DNA from 2 places in the Streptomyces glycanivorans genome. Region 2 is predicted to be linked to the other one. Evidence: riboswitches for the same ligand, from Rfam matches in the RefSeq annotation. Region 2 holds a riboswitch; the other holds the start of a gene.
What was found. Region 2 has a riboswitch for S-adenosylmethionine ahead of thrC (threonine synthase). Riboswitches for the same ligand answer to the same signal wherever they lie in the genome.

Region 1: it holds a riboswitch for S-adenosylmethionine, as region 2 does, so the genes downstream of both, P8A20_RS27000 (aminotransferase class V-fold PLP-dependent enzyme) here and thrC (threonine synthase) in region 2, are expected to answer to the same signal.

What each region holds. Positions count from the first base shown of each region.
Region 1 is NZ_CP120983.1:6,117,281-6,125,020, reverse strand. Features, by position in the region: gene P8A20_RS27020 (NYN domain-containing protein) at 1-426, opposite strand, end outside; gene P8A20_RS27015 (hypothetical protein) at 464-706, opposite strand; gene P8A20_RS27010 (rhomboid family intramembrane serine protease) at 877-1,626, shown strand; gene P8A20_RS27005 (Lrp/AsnC family transcriptional regulator) at 1,623-1,904, shown strand; gene P8A20_RS27000 (aminotransferase class V-fold PLP-dependent enzyme) at 1,992-3,368, opposite strand; SAM riboswitch class IV at 3,553-3,670, opposite strand; gene trpD (anthranilate phosphoribosyltransferase) at 3,807-4,871, opposite strand; gene qcrB (cytochrome bc1 complex cytochrome b subunit) at 4,993-6,618, opposite strand; gene qcrA (cytochrome bc1 complex Rieske iron-sulfur subunit) at 6,615-7,667, opposite strand; gene qcrC (cytochrome bc1 complex diheme cytochrome c subunit) at 7,664-7,740, opposite strand, start outside.
Region 2 is NZ_CP120983.1:3,668,865-3,676,604, forward strand. Features, by position in the region: gene groL (chaperonin GroEL) at 1-789, opposite strand, end outside; gene P8A20_RS15915 (cold-shock protein) at 1,120-1,326, opposite strand; gene P8A20_RS15920 (MoaD/ThiS family protein) at 1,771-2,046, opposite strand; gene thrC (threonine synthase) at 2,075-3,373, opposite strand; SAM riboswitch class I at 3,392-3,519, opposite strand; gene P8A20_RS15930 (glucosyl-3-phosphoglycerate synthase) at 3,673-4,623, shown strand; gene P8A20_RS15935 (alpha,alpha-trehalose-phosphate synthase (UDP-forming)) at 4,694-6,070, shown strand; gene otsB (trehalose-phosphatase) at 6,067-6,918, opposite strand; gene P8A20_RS15945 (DUF3263 domain-containing protein) at 7,069-7,314, opposite strand; gene P8A20_RS15950 (ABC transporter substrate-binding protein) at 7,362-7,740, opposite strand, start outside.

The DNA.
Region 1 (7,740 bases), 2.4 Mb from region 2:
GTGCGCCCGCTGGACCTCCTCGCCGGCCGCGGCGACCAGCTTGACCCAGCCGGCCGGCCGCAGCACGTAGGCGGCGGCGGCCACGTCGACGGGATCCGCGGCGGCGGGCGGCGCACCGGACTCGAGGGCCTCGGCCAGCTCCGGCTGGGTCTGGCCGATCCGCTCACCGATGCGCCGGCGGAACACCGGGTCGCTCTCCAGGGCGGCGGCCATCGCGTTACCCGCGAACTTGGCCCGTCTGCTCGGCGTGAAACGGGCGTACTGCCGCAGCTGGGAGGGGAGTTCGCCGACGGTCAGCCCGCCGAACGCGTCCGAGACCAGCGCCACCACCTTGTGGCGTACGCCTTCGGGCAGCGGACGGTCGAGCGACTCCGCGGTGCCGTCGGCCGCGTCGGCCGGTCCGGCGCCGCCTGTCGGCTGCTCCACCTTCCATCACCCCAATGTGTCTGTCCGCGCGGCTCCGTCAGGAGTCGGCACCAGGCCTGTCGACCAGCTCGATCTGATCCACGGCGTTGCACCAACGGCAGCGCACCGACTCGATGGTCTCACTGACCACCTCGCGCTCCTCGACACTCGACTCCCCGGCCAGGTCGAGGTGCACGTATTCCACGACCTTCGAGGAGCGCGTGACGTCGAAACGCGTGAGGTTGCCGCAGAGCGTGCAGCGCCAGCGGGTCGCGTCCGTCGGCTGGGGAACCGTCGTCATCGTTGCGTCCTCTTTCGTCGTGCGTCGAGTCTCGTGCGTGCCCAGGTCTTCGATCTCGCGGTGCGCCGTCGAACTGCGGATGTCCTGCCGCAACCCTACGGCCTTCCGCATACCTATCGGCACGGCGAGGCGCTCTGTCCCGTTCTCGGCGGGTGCGTCATGCTCTGTACATGATCGATCTGCGGGAAGTCGACTGGCGGGAGCGGGCCAGAGAGTTCGGGGCCGCGGCCGCGGCGGGCGGCGCCCCGGTCACCTACGGGCTGATGGCGTTGTGCTGTGCCGTCTTCCTGATGAGCCCGCTCTCCGGGTTCAACCCCGTCTACGGCGACGCCGACGCACTCCTGGCCGCTCAGGCCGGGTACTTCGAGCGGTGGGGAGTGATCCCCAGCGAGCTCCTGGCCGGCTCGGCCCACGCGGCGCTGACCCCTCTGACCGCGCTCTTCGTCCACGGCAGCTGGCTGCACCTGCTGGGCAACATGCTCTTCCTCTACGTCTTCGGCGCGATGGCCGAGGAACGCATGGGCCGCGTCGAGTTCACCCTCTTCTACCTCGTGTGCGGCTATTTCGCCCTGGTCGCGTACGCGGTCGTGCACGCGGACTCCGACCAGACGCTGGTCGGCGCGTCGGGGGCGATCTCCGCGGTGCTCGGAGCGTTCCTCTACCTCTTCCCCAAGGCCCGGGTCACCAGCCTGTTCCCCTTCCTCTTCTTCCTTCCGCTGCGCTTCCCCGCCTGGATCGTGCTCGTCTTCTGGTTCGTCCTCCAGTGGCTGGCGGCGCGGAGCGCGGGCAGCGGCCCGGGCGTGGCGTACCTCGCCCACGTGGCGGGTTTCGCGGCCGGGTTCCTCTACGCCTGGGTGCGGTTCCGGGGGACTAGAGTGAAGTCTCCAGCCACGGCCACCGAGGGAGAAAGCCAGCCGTGATCACCGCGATCGTGCTCATCAAGACCAGCGTGGACCGGATTCCCGAGATCGCCGAGGCCATCGCCGCGCTGGACAGCGTCAGTGAGGTCTTCTCGGTCACCGGTACGTACGACCTGATCGCCATGGTCCGGGTGGCCCGGCACGACGATCTGGCCGATGTCATCCCGGGCCGGATCAGCAAGATCCAGGGCGTCGAGGCCACGGACACCCACGTGGCCTTCCGCACCTACTCCCAGCACGACCTCGAGGCGGCCTTCGCCATCGGCCTCGACGGCTGAGACGGCTCACCGCGCGAACGGCTCCGGCCGGGGACAGGAGGCGTTTCGCCCCGTCCCCGGCCGGAGCCGTTCGCGCACCGCGTGCGATCAGACCTGCGCGGCGCCCCGGTCGGGCACGCAGCGGCCCTCCTCGGTGCGGTAGGTCCAGCGGGCACCCTTGCTCACCAGTTCACGTACGGCGCCCAGGAACCGGTCGATGTGCTCGTCCGGGGTGCCCGCGCCGAAGCTCACCCGGATGGCGTTGAGCGACCTCTCCCCCGGTGCGGCCTCCGGCGCGCCGCACTCACCCGGGTCCTGCGGCTCACTGCCCAGCAGGGTCCGCACCAGCGGGTGGGCGCAGAACAGCCCGTCGCGCACTCCGATGCCGTACTCGGCGGAGAGCGCGGCGGCGAAGTGCGAGCTGTTCCATCCCTCGACCACGAAGGAGAGGACGCCGACCCTCGGGGCGTCGTCGCCGAACAGCGAGAGCACCTTGACCTCTGGGACCTCCGCGAGGCCCTCACGGACCCGGGTCACCAGCTGCTGCTCCCGGGCGACCAGCCGGTCGAAACCGGCCTCGGTCAGCGCCTTGCAGGCGGCGGCGATGGAGTAGACGCCGATGACGTTGGGCGATCCGGCCTCGTGGCGGGCCGCGGTGGTGTGCCACTCGACGTCCACACCGCCGTCGGTGCGCCGGGCGACCTTGCGGGAGGCTCCGCCGCCCGCGAGGTACGGCTCAGCGTCCACCAGCCAGTCGGCCCGGCCCGCGAGGACACCGGAGCCGAAGGGCGCGTACAGCTTGTGGCCGGAGAAGGCGACCCAGTCGACGTCCAGCTCGGCGATGTCCACCGGGTGGTGGGGCGCCAGCTGCGCCGCGTCGAGCACGATCCGCGCACCGTGCGCGTGGGCGGCGGCGGCCAGTTCGCGCACGGGCCACAGCTCGCCCGTGACGTTGGACGCGCCGGTGACACAGACCAGCGCGGGGCCGTGAGGATCACGGGCGGCGAGGGCCTTCTCCAGTGTGGCGACCGCCTGGTCCGGGGTGCGGGGGGCGTCGAGGTAGGTCACCCGGGCGTCGCGCCAGGGCAGCAGCGACGCGTGGTGCTCGGTCTCGAACACGAACACCTGGCAGTCGGCGGGCAGCGCGGCCGCCAGCAGGTTGAGGGAGTCGGTCGTCGAGCGGGTGAAGACCACCTGGTCCTCCGCGCGGCAGCCGAGGAACTCCGCGACCGTCACCCGGCTGCTCTCGAACAGGTCGGTGGAGAGCTGCGAGAGGTATCCGGCACCGCGGTGGACGCTGCCGTAGTACGGCGCGTAGGCGGCCACGTCGTCCCACACGCGCTGCAGGGCCGGGGAGCTGGCCGCGTAGTCGAGGGCGGCATAGGTGACGTCTCCGCCCGTCACGAGCGGAACGGTGACATCAGCTCCCAGAACCGGCAGCGGTGCACAAATGGCCTGGTCGGCGGCAGCGGTGGGGACAGACATGGCGAACTCCTGTGAGAGGCAGGCGAAATCCTCGCGCCGGCGACCTGAAGGTGCGCGGCAGCGCGGGGAGAAGAAGAGAAGAAGGGTGTGCGGAGGAGGGCTCGAAGCCCTATCGCATTCGCTTGCTCACAAGAGGCTCCCTGGGACCAAGGACCCCAAGGGGTGGCATCCGACGATGCCGAGGGGCCCGCGCTTGCCACAGACCTCGCTGCCTGCGGCCTGGTCTTCACCCGGGGCACCCCGCCACGGACGGAGGGTTGCCGGACAGCGGGCCGGGGCCGTAGTCGCTGTCACTCATGACCTGCCAAGCATCCTGCCACATCACCTGGCACGCGCAAGGCGCAGTCCGCGATCCGGACTGCGCCTCGGGGTGTCGCCCGCCGGAGCCGGGCCCGCCCGATCCCGACGGGAAGACCTCAGCTCGCCTCGTAGGCCGCGTCAGGCGTTGCTGGCCGCCACCCAGCGCTCCAGCGCGCGCTTGGCCGCACCGGAGTCGATCGCGGCGGCTGCCCGCTCGATGCCTACCGCGAGCTGCTCGTTCAGGGTGCCCTCGCCCGGATCCAGCGCGACCAGCGCGGCGGCCGAGTTCAGCAGTACGGCGTCGCGTACGGGGCCGGTCTCCCCGTCGAGCAGCCGGCGGGCCACGTCGGCGTTGTACGAGGCGTCCGCTCCGCGCAGCGCCTCGACGGGAACCAGGCGGAGGCCGACGTCACGCGGGTCGAACGCCTCCTCGCGGACTGTGCCGTCGCGGACGATCCAGACCCGGGAGGTGGCCGTGGTGGTCAGTTCGTCGAGACCGTCGTCGCCCCGGAAGACGAGCGCCGAGTTTCCCCGGTCGGCCAGCACACCGGCCACGATGGGCGCCATCTTCGGGTCGGCGACGCCGATGGCCTGGGAGCGGACCCGGGCCGGGTTGGTGAGCGGGCCCAGGATGTTGAAGGTGGTCTGCGTGCCCAGTTCCTTGCGCGCCCTGGCCGCGTACCGCAGGGCGGGGTGGAACTTCACCGCGAAACAGAAGGTGATGCCCGCTTCCTCGGCCACCGCGACGACACGCTGCGGCGTCAGCTCCAGATTGACGCCGAGCTTCTCCAGCACGTCGGAGGCGCCGCTGGCCGAGGAGGAGGCCCGGCTCCCGTGCTTGACGACCTTCGCGCCCGTCCCGGCGATGACGATCGCCGACATGGTGGAGATGTTGACCGTCTTGGCCATGTCGCCGCCGGTTCCCACGATGTCCACCGTGCGGCCGGGCACCTCGATGGTGTGGGCGTGCTCGTACATGGCGCGGACCAGACCGGTGACCTCGTCGACGGTCTCGCCCTTGGCCCGCAGGGCGATGGCGAAGCCGGCGATCTGCACGTCCGTGGCCTCGCCGCTCATGATGCGGTCCATGGCCCACGCCGTCTGGTCCGTGCCGAGGTCCTCGCCGCGGAGGAGGGGGGTCAGCACGCCGGGCCAGGTGAAGTCCGCCACGCTGCCGCCGCCGTCCGGGGTCACAACGTTCATGGTCCGCTCCTGGGTCCACAGCCGGTAGAAGTACGCCTCCACCCTATCCAGCCCCGGGGGCAGCGAAGAGCCCCGTCCATCGGATGGACGGGGCTCCTGCTGTGGCGGTCAGCTCAGGTGATCAGTGGTGGCCGTGGCCGCTGGTGATCTCCTTGTACTCCTCGGCGGTGGGCTTGGCGATCTGGTTGTCCTCGCCGTAGTAGCTCTTGCTGAGCCTGGCCCGCAGCTTCTGCAGCGCCGACGGCTTGCGCTCGACACCGTTCTCGTCGACCGTCGGGCCGATCTCGTACGGCTTGTACTGCTCGTGCGCCGTGAGCGTGTGGAGCTGCTCCGGGCTGAGCGGCTCGTGGATCTCGACGAACTCACCGTGCGGCAGGCGCTTGATGGTGCCGGACTCGCGTCCGTGCAGCACCTTCTCCTTGTCGCGGCGCTGGAGGCCGAGGCAGATCCGCCGGGTGACGACGAACGCCAGCACCGGGCCGACGAAGAACGCGATCCGCACGAACCAGCTGATCGCGTTGAGCGACATGTGGAAGTGGGTCGCCCAGATGTCGTTGCCGCCGCCGATCAGCATGACGAAGTAGATCGTCACCCAGGCCACACCCAGACCCGTACGGGTGGGAGCGTTGCGCGGACGGTCCAGGATGTGGTGCTCGCGCTTGTCCCCGGTGATCCAGGACTCGATGAACGGATAGAGCGCGAGTGCCGCCAGGACCACGCCGAAGAGGACCAGCGGGATCAGCACGCCGAGGACCAGCGTGTGGCCCCAGAGGTTGATCTCCCAGCCCGGCATCACTCGGACGAAGCCTTCGGCGAAGCCCATGTACCAGTCCGGCTGGGCGCCCGTGGACACCTGGTCGGGACGGTAGGGGCCGAGCGCCCAGATCGGGTTGATCGTGGCGATCGCCGCGATGACCGAGATGAAGCCGAAGACCAGGAAGAAGAAGCCGCCGGCCTTGGCCATGTACACCGGGAGCAGCGGCATGCCGACGACGTTCTTGTTCGTCTTGCCCGGTCCCGCGAACTGCGTGTGCTTGTGGAAGAACACCAGGATGAGGTGGCCGACCACGAGGCCGAGCATGATGCCCGGCAGCAGCAGGATGTGGATCGAGTAGAACCTCGCGATGATGTCCGTGCCGGGGAACTCCCCGCCGAACAGGAACATCGAGATGTACGTACCGACGATCGGCATCGACAGGATGGCGCCCTGCGTGAAGCGCACACCCGTACCGGAGAGCAGGTCGTCCGGGAGCGAGTAGCCGGTGAACCCGGTGAACATGCCGAGGACGAACAGCAGGAAGCCGAACAGCCAGTTGATCTCACGCGGCTTGCGGTACGCACCGGTGAAGAACACCCGGAACATGTGCACGAACATGCCGGCGAGGAAGATCACCGCTGCCCAGTGGTGGATCTGCCGGACCAGCAGACCACCGCGGACGTCGAAGCTGATGTCCAGCGTCGAGGCGTAGGCCTCGGACATCCGGATGCCCTGCATCGGCTCGTACGAGCCGTGGTACACGACCTCGTTCATGCTCGGGTGGAAGAACAGCGTCAGGTACACACCCGTGAGGATGATGATGATGAAGCTGTAGAGGCAGATCTCGCCGAGCATGAAGGACCAGTGGTCCGGGAAGATCTTGCGCATGTTGGCCTTGGCCAGGCCGTAGATGCCCAGCCGGCCGTCCGCCCAGTCGGCCACCCGCTCACCGGCGGGCGCCTTGCGCTGTGTTTCCGTCGCAGTACTCATCCGCGCTCCCAGAAGGCAGGACCGACGGGCTCTTCGAAGTCACCGAGCGCCTCGAGGTTGCCCTCGCTGTTCACACCGATCCGCAGCTGCGGAAGGGCGTGACCGGCCGGACCGAAGATGACGCGGGCGCCGTCGGAGAGGTCGAAGGTGGACTGGTGGCACGGGCAGAGCACGTGATGCGTCTGCTGCTCGTACAGGCTGATCGGGCAGCCGACGTGGGTGCAGATCTTGGAGAAGGCGACGATTCCCTCGTGCGCCCACTCGCGCTCGCGCTTGTCCTTGATGTTGTCCGGCTCGATGCGGATGATCATCAGGGCGGCCTTGGCGATCTGCGACTGGAAGTCGTGCGCGTCCTCCTCCAGGCCCTCGGGCATGGCGAAGGTCAGCGAACCGACGACGACGTCCTCGGGACGCAGCGGCTCCATGGTGTTCATGTTGACCAGCTGCTTGCCCTTGGCCCACAGCGTCTTGCGGAGCTTCTTCTCCGGCAGCGGACCGAGGTCGCGCAGCAGCACCACACCGGAGAGCGGCACCAGGGCCAGCGCACCGAACATGGTGTTGCGGATCAGCTTGCGCCGTCCGAGAGCGGACTCCCGGGCGCCGTCCGCGAAGTCGGCCAGGACCTTGGCCTTGACCTCGGGCGTCGCCTCGATCGCGTGCCGGTCGTCGGCGACCTCCACGTCGGACATCAGGGTGCGCGCCCAGTGGACGGCTCCCGCGCCGATGAGGAAGAGCGCCAGTCCCAGGGTCAGACCCAGGGAGAAGTTCAGCGCGCTCACGTGGCCGAACGGCCAGATGTAGACGATCTGGTCGACCGGGAAGATGACGTACGAGGCGATGAAGCCGACCGTCGCCAGCATGGACAGCGTGAACATGAGCGCGACGGCCCGCTCGGAGCGGTTCGCGGCACGTTCGTCGATGTCCTGGATGCGCGGCTTGTGGGCCGGCAGCCCCGGGTCGGCGAACGGGTCGCCCGCACCCTCTACCGCGCCGTGCGCGGTGCCCTGCTCTACCGGCAGGTTCTCTTCTGGAATCTGTTGGCTACTCATGACTTCTTGGCCTTAGCGGTGTGGGCCGCGACCCATACGGCGATGGCGATCAGGCCGCCCAGGCCGAAGATCC
Region 2 (7,740 bases):
GTTGACGACCAGCGTCGACAGAGCCTCGCCCTCGACGTCCTCCGCGATGATCAGCAGGGGCTTGCCCGACTGCATGACCTTCTCCAGCAGCGGAAGGAGGTCCTTCACGTTGCTGATCTTGGAGTTGACGATCAGGATGTACGGGTCGTCGAACGACGTCTCCATACGCTCCATGTCGGTGGCGAAGTAGGCCGAGATGTAGCCCTTGTCGAAGCGCATGCCCTCGGTGAGTTCCAGCTCCAGACCGAAGGTCTGGGACTCCTCGACGGTGATGACGCCTTCCTTGCCGACCTTGTCCATAGCCTCGGCGATCTTGGCGCCGATCTCGGTGTCGGCAGCGGAGATGGAGGCCGTCGAAGCGATCTGCTCCTTGGTCTCCACGTCCTTCGCCTGCTCCAGCAGAGCGGCGGAGACGGCCTCGACGGCCTTCTCGATGCCACGCTTCAGAGCCATCGGGTTGGCACCCGCGGCGACGTTGCGCAGGCCCTCGCGGACGAGCGCCTGGGCGAGAACGGTGGCGGTGGTCGTACCGTCGCCGGCGACGTCGTCCGTCTTCTTGGCGACCTCCTTGACCAGCTCCGCACCGATCTTCTCGTACGGGTCCTCGAGCTCGATCTCCTTGGCGATGGAAACACCATCGTTGGTGATCGTGGGCGCGCCCCACTTCTTCTCGAGGACGACGTTACGGCCCTTGGGGCCGAGGGTGACCTTGACGGCGTCGGCGAGCTGGTTCATCCCGCGCTCGAGACCGCGCCGTGCCTCCTCGTCGAACGCGATGATCTTGGCCATGTGAAGTGGTCCTCCCGGACAGGGGTGGATTTCTCCGGACCGAGAGGCGCCCGCGACGGACGGCCAGCGTGCCAGGTGGTTCCTTGCCCCACCAAGCCTGCGGGCCTCACCGGCCCGGTCCAAGTTCTGTCACTCTCACCTGGAGAGTGCTAACGCCAATGATTAGCACTCGACCCCTTCGAGTGCAAGCGTCCTCTTCGGGATGTGGACAACCTCGGGGCTCCGCCGCAGGCCCGTGACGGGCGCCCGGAGACGCACGTGAGGCCCGTCCCCCGATGGGAGGTACGGGCCTCGCGTGTGTGACGGTGTCGTTGGCCGACCGCGCCGAGCTCAGCCGACGGCGAGCTTGACCATGTCCGCCTGGGGCCCCTTCTGGCCCTGCGAGATCTCGAATTCAACTCGCTGACCCTCTTCGAGGGTGCGGTACCCGTCCATCTGGATCGCGCTGTAGTGGACGAAAACATCCGCACCACCGTCGACCGCGATGAAGCCGTACCCCTTCTCCGCGTTGAACCACTTGACGGTGCCCTGAGCCATGCCCAACTCCCCTATTACTGGCCCTTGCACGAGACCGCACTTCGCGGACCCGGGTCAGAACTCACCCTCCGACAGGAGAGGGTGGCGTGCGCCGGAACGCGTCGACCGCGGCCGAATGTATCTGCCCAACTGCCCTCTGCAACAGGTCAATCGGACGAGAAATCTGGGCACACGCGGCCACACGGATAGGGGGAATTCATTGGATTCCAGGGCAAGTCGGGCCTGACAAAGGCGACTTATGCCTCAAGGGGTTCACGTACTTTGGCTACTTCTTGTCGCGGCAGGGCGCATTCTCATATGTGGATAGCGCGGGCAACTGCGGGGACTTCCCCAACTGTACCGTGCTCAACCATGCAGAATGGCCCCCTCCGTTTCCCGTGGAGGGGGCCATCGTGTGAATGCCGTGCGGCCGGACCGCGACGAGCGGCCCGCACCGTCCCGCCGTCAGCCTCCGGCGACGGCCGGGATGATCGAGACGCCGGCGCCGTCCGGGGTGGCCGCGTCCAGACCGCCCTCGAAGCGCACGTCGTCGTCGTTGACGTACACGTTGACGAAGCGGCGCAGCTTGCCCTGGTCGTCCAGGACGCGGGCGCCGATGCCCGGGTGGTTCTGCTCCAGGGACGCGATGACCTCGGAGAGGGTCGCCCCCTCGGCCGGGACCTCGGACTGACCGCCCGTGTAGGTGCGGAGGATGGTGGGGATACGGACCTTGACGCTCATGTGGGTGCCTTCCTCTGGTCTCGGGTGGTCAGTTGGCGGCAGCGAGGCCCGCGTCGCGGAACGCGTCCAGGCTGGGCCGGATCGTGGCCGACAGGCCGGTCGTCGGAGCGACCGCGTCGAGCGTCTTCAGGCCGTCGCCGGTGTTCAGGACGACGGTGGTCAGGGACGGGTCGAGCAGACCGGCGTCGATCAGCTTCTTCGTCACACCGACGGTCACCCCGCCCGCGGTCTCGGCGAAGATGCCCTCGGTGCGGGCCAGCAGCTTGATCGCGTCGACGACCTGCTCGTCGTTCACGTCCTCCACGGCACCGCCGGTGCGCCGGGCGATGTCCAGGACGTACGGGCCGTCGGCCGGGTTGCCGATCGCCAGGGACTTGGCGATGGTGTTCGGCTTCTGCGGGCGCACCACGTCGTGGCCGGCCTTGAAGGCGGTGGAGACCGGGGAGCAGCCCTCGGCCTGGGCACCGAAGATCTTGTACGGCTTGTCCTCGACGAGTCCGAGCTTGATCAGCTCCTGGAGGCCCTTGTCGATCTTCGTGAGCTGCGAGCCGGACGCGATCGGGATGACGAGCTGGTCGGGCAGCTGCCAGCCGAGCTGCTCGCAGATCTCGTACGCCAGGGTCTTGGAGCCCTCGCCGTAGTACGGCCGCAGGTTGACGTTGACGAAGCCCCAGCCCTCGCCGAGCGGGTCGCCGATGAGCTCCGAGCAGAAGCGGTTGACGTCGTCGTAGTTGCCCTCGATGCCGACGAGCTCGCCGCCGTACACCGCGGCCATGACGACCTTGCCCTGCTCCAGGTCGTGCGGGATGAACACGCAGGAGCGGAAGCCGGCGCGGGCGGCGGCGGCACCCACCGCACCGGCCAGGTTGCCGGTGGAGGAGCAGGAGAGGGTGGTGAACCCGAAGGCGCGGGCCGCCTCGACGGCGATGGCGACGACACGGTCCTTGAAGGAGTGCGTCGGGTTGCCGGAGTCGTCCTTGACGTACAGACCGCCGGTCACGCCCAGCTCGCGGGCGAGGTTGTCGGCCTTGACCAGCTTCGTGAAGCCGGGGTTGATGTTGGGCTTGTCCGCGACGTCGGAGGGGACGGGCAGCAGCGGCGCGTAACGCCAGATGTTGTTCGGCCCCTCGGCGATGCGCTTCTTCAGCTCTTCGGGGGAGCCGCTCGGCAGGTCGTACGCCACTTCGAGCGGCCCGAAACAGGACGCGCAGGCGAAAATGGGGCCGAGCTCGAAACGCTCGCCGCATTCGCGACAGGAAAGCGCTGCGGCGGGACCGAGGTCCACGGCGGAAGAATCGGTGTTCTCTGCAACTGTCTGCACGGCCATGATGGCGGAGGCCCTTTCTCCTCATCTTCCTTGCGGCGTATTTCGCCACAAGACGGAATTGGCACCTTCCCCACCGTGACCTCGCGGTCGGCAGGAGGGTTGCCGGGACTTCAACGGGCCGTTCCCTCAGTCCCTCTGGATGAGCGCTATGGCACCGGACCATGGATCCGGGCGTTTATTCGCGGACCGACCCCGACATGCGAGGGTCATCCGCGTTGTTCAAGACTGTAACCGAAGCACTGGACGGTTGAGATAGTCGTCCGAACCGCGAGATGGATCACATACAGGGAGTATCGACCGTGCTGGAAGAGGTGGAACGCTGGCTGACCAGGCGTTCCTGGTCTGCTGCCGACCGCCCGCTCGACCGCCTCACGGCCGCCCGGGCGAAGGATCCGCACCGCTCGCGCGTGAGCGTCGTCCTGCCCGCGCTGAACGAGGAGGCGACGGTCGGGGAGATCGTGTCGGAGATCCGGCGCGAGCTGATGGAGAAGGTCCGGATCGTCGACGAACTGGTGGTGATCGACTCAGGCTCCACCGACGCGACCGCCGAGGTCGCGCGTCGGGCCGGCGCCCGGGTCGTGCACCGGGACTCCGTACTCCCCCGGATACCCGCCCTCCCCGGCAAGGGCGAGGTCCTCTGGAGGTCACTGCTGGTGACCACAGGGGAGATCGTCTGCTTCGTCGACGCCGATCTGAAGGACTTCTCCGCGGACTTCGTGTCCGGGATCGTCGGCCCGCTGCTGACCGACCCGCAGGTGCAGTTCGTGAAGGCCATGTACGACCGCCCGCTGGGCGACACCGCGGGGCAGGGCGGCCGGGTGACGGAACTGGTGGCCCGCCCGCTGCTCAACCTGCACTGGCCGCGGCTCGCCGGCTTCGTCCAGCCGCTCGGCGGCGAGTACGCGGTACGGCGCTCCCTGCTGGAGCAGCTCCCCTTCCCCGTCGGTTACGGGGTGGAGCTGGGACTGCTCGTCGACGCGCTGCACACGGTCGGCCTGGACGCCATGGCACAGGTGGACGTCGGCGTGCGCAGGCACCGCCATCAGGACGGCCAGGCCCTCGGCAGGATGGCCGCCACCATCTACCGCACGGCGCAGCTGCGGCTCTCCCGCGGGCCGCTCGTACGGCCGGAGATCACCCAGTTCGACCGTGGGCCCGACGGGTTCGTCCCGCACACCCATGCGGTGGACACCGAGGAACGGCCGCCGATGCGGGACATCGCGGAGTACGCGGCCCGCGACGCGGCGTAACGGTTCCTCGCCCGGGGCCCGGCGCTCACTTCACGTTTGGAGGGTTCCCGAACGGGCTAGGTTCGGGTACATGGTCTCCGAGCACGCTGCCCAGGTTCTCGTCGCGTCCAACCGCGGCCCGGTGTCGTACACACGGCGGGACGACGGCACGCTCGACTCGAAACGGGGCGGCGGCGGGCTCGTCTCCGGCCTCAGCGCGGTCGACGACAAGCTGTGGGTGTGCGCCGCCCTCAGCGACGGCGACCGCGAGGCGGTGCGGCGCGGGGTGTCCGAGCCCGGCGTACGCATGCTCGACATCGACGCCGCGGTCCACGCCGACGCCTACAACGGCATCGCGAACTCGGTGCTCTGGTTCGTCCACCACATGATCTACCAGACCCCGGTGGAGCCCGTCTTCGACGCGGAGTTCCGCCGGCAGTGGGCCTCCTACGAGGCGTACAACCAGGCCTTCGCCCGGGCCCTGGCCGAGGAGGCGGGCGAGGGCGCCGCGGTCCTGGTGCAGGACTACCACCTCTCCCTGGTCCCCGGCATACTGCGCGAGCTGCGCCCCGACCTGCGGATCGGCCACTTCTCGCACACCCCCTGGGCGCCCGTCGACTACTTCCGGCTGCTGCCCGACGACATCGGCGAGCAGCTGCTCAAGGGCATCCTGGGCGCCGACCGCGCCGCGTTCCTGACCCGCCGCTGGGCCGACGCCTTCATCGGCTGCTGCACGGAGATCCTCGGCGGCACGGGCCACACCCGGATCGGGGTGCACGGACTGGGCGCCGACGCGGACTTCCTTCGCCGCCGCTCGCGCGAGGCGGACGTGGACGAGCGCATGGAGATCCTGCGGGAGCAGATCGGCGCCGACCGCCGGACGATCGTGCGGGTGGACCGCACGGAGCTCTCCAAGAACATCGTCCGCGGGCTGCACGCCTACCGCGCCCTGCTCGACGAGCGCCCCGAGTGGCGCGAGCGCGTGGTCCACATCGCCTTCGCCTATCCCTCGCGGCAGGACCTCGCGGTCTACCGCGACTACACGGCCGAGGTCCAGCGGGTCGCCGACGGCATCAACGCGGAGTACGGCACGGAGGGCTGGACCCCGGTCCTGCTCCACGTCGACGACGACTTCGCCCGCTCCCTGGCGGCGTACCGGCTGGCGGACGTGGCCCTGGTCAACCCGATCCGCGACGGCATGAACCTGGTCGCCAAGGAGGTCCCGGTCGTCTCCGACGAGGGCGCCGCGCTGGTGCTGTCCCGTGAGGCGGGCGCGTACGAGGAACTGGGCGAGGACGCCCTCGTGGTCAACCCGTACGACGTCTCGGCCACGGCGGCGGCGCTGCACGAGGCGCTCACGATGGAGCCCGGCGAACGGAGCGCCCGCTCGAAGCGCCTGGCCACTGCTGCGACGGCGCTGCCGCCGCAGCAGTGGTTCCTGGACCAGCTGGACGCGCTGCGGGGCTAGCCCCCTGCGAGCTGCCGGGCGAGGGAGCGGAGCAGCTCCGCCACCGCGGCCGGGCCGGGCAGCAGCAGGTCGGCGCGGTCCGCCAGTTCGGGGACCTCGGTGCCGCTGCAGACCAGCAGGCCGTTGACGCCCCGGGTGCGCAGCTTCTCCACGGCGGCGTACGCGGCGAGGTCGCCGAGGTCGTCACCGGCGTACAGCACCGTCTCGGCGCCGACCTCCTTGACGTACTCCTCCAGCGCCACGCCCTTGTCCATGCCGGGCGGACGCAACTCCAGGACCAGACGGCCCGGTTCGACGATCAGGCCGTGGCGGGCGGCCAGTCCGGCCAGCGGGGCGCGCAGGGCCTCGAAGGCGGCCTGCGGGTCGGCGGCCCGGCGGGTGTGCACGGCGACCGCGCGGTCGCCCTTCTCCTCGATCCAGGTGCCGCTGTCGGCACCGGCCTCCGCGAGCACGGCGGGGAGCTCCGCCCGGACGGCCGCCACACCGGGGTCCGGGTCGGGGGCGTGGACTGCGGCGGTGACTGCGTCCCAGCGTTCGGCTCCGTAGTGGCCGAGGACGACGAGGTGGTCGAGGCCCGCCGCCCCGGCGAAGCCGCCGTACCGCACGGCGGTGTCCGCCGGGCGGCCGGTGATCACGGCGACGGCGGCGACCCGGGGGGCGAGGGCCGACAGGGCCGGGACCACGTCGGGGTGGGCGCGGGACCGCTCCGGGTCAGGGACGATGTCGGCCAGCGTGCCGTCGAAGTCCAGCGCGACGACCGCGCGGGCCGGGCGGGCGAGGAGTGCGGCGAGGCCTTCGCGGCCGGCCTGGGTGGTCGGGGTCGGGAGGGGGTGTGCCGGGTTGCCCATGCGGGTGAGCGTAGCGGGCGGGCCTCCCCGCCGCCCGGCTTCCCTGCCCCGGTGGCTGATGTCCGCCGCCCGGCTCGCTTCCCACGGGATCGTGTCCGCCCTGGGGCTTCCGGCCGGAGGGCCGGTGCCCGGCGGAGGGCCGTGCCTCGCTCAGCGGCGTTCGCGTCTCGCCTCGCGGACCCGTCGGAGGCGGTTCACGGTGACCGGGTCCTCCTCCAGCGCCCGCCGGTCGTCGAGGAGCGCGTTGAGCAGCTGGTAGTAGCGGACCGGCGAGATCCCCAGCTCCTCCCGGATCGCCCGCTCCTTCGCACCGGGGCCCGCCCAGGAGCGCCGTTCCAGGGCCAGCACGGCGCGCTGCTGGTCGGGGAGCGGGTCGGTGGGGCCGGCGGCGGTCATATGAACCAACCTACCCAGGGTCCGGCGCGGCCGCGGACCGGGCAGCCCTACTCCGCACTCTCCGCCTGCCGGGCCTTGGTCGCGATGTCCACGAGGATGCTCTCCGGGTTCCCGCCGGGCTCGACCGCGGAGCCGATCTTCTCCTTGATCGTCTCGCTGGCCTGCGCCCAGGACGTCTTGCCGAACGGGTAGAGCTGCGAGTTCGGCAGCGCCGACAGGAACTCGTGCAGGGACTCGTGCTTGTCGTCGGCCTCCATCGCGGTGGAGGCGCTGCTGGTCACGGGCAGCAGGTCGTACTGGTCGGCGAAGGCCAGCACGTTGTCGTCCTGGTAGGCGAAGTCGAGGAACTTGCCGATCTGCACCCGGTGGCCGTTCTGCTTGAAGCCCATCATCCAGTCGGCGACACCCATCGAGCCGTTCGTCGGC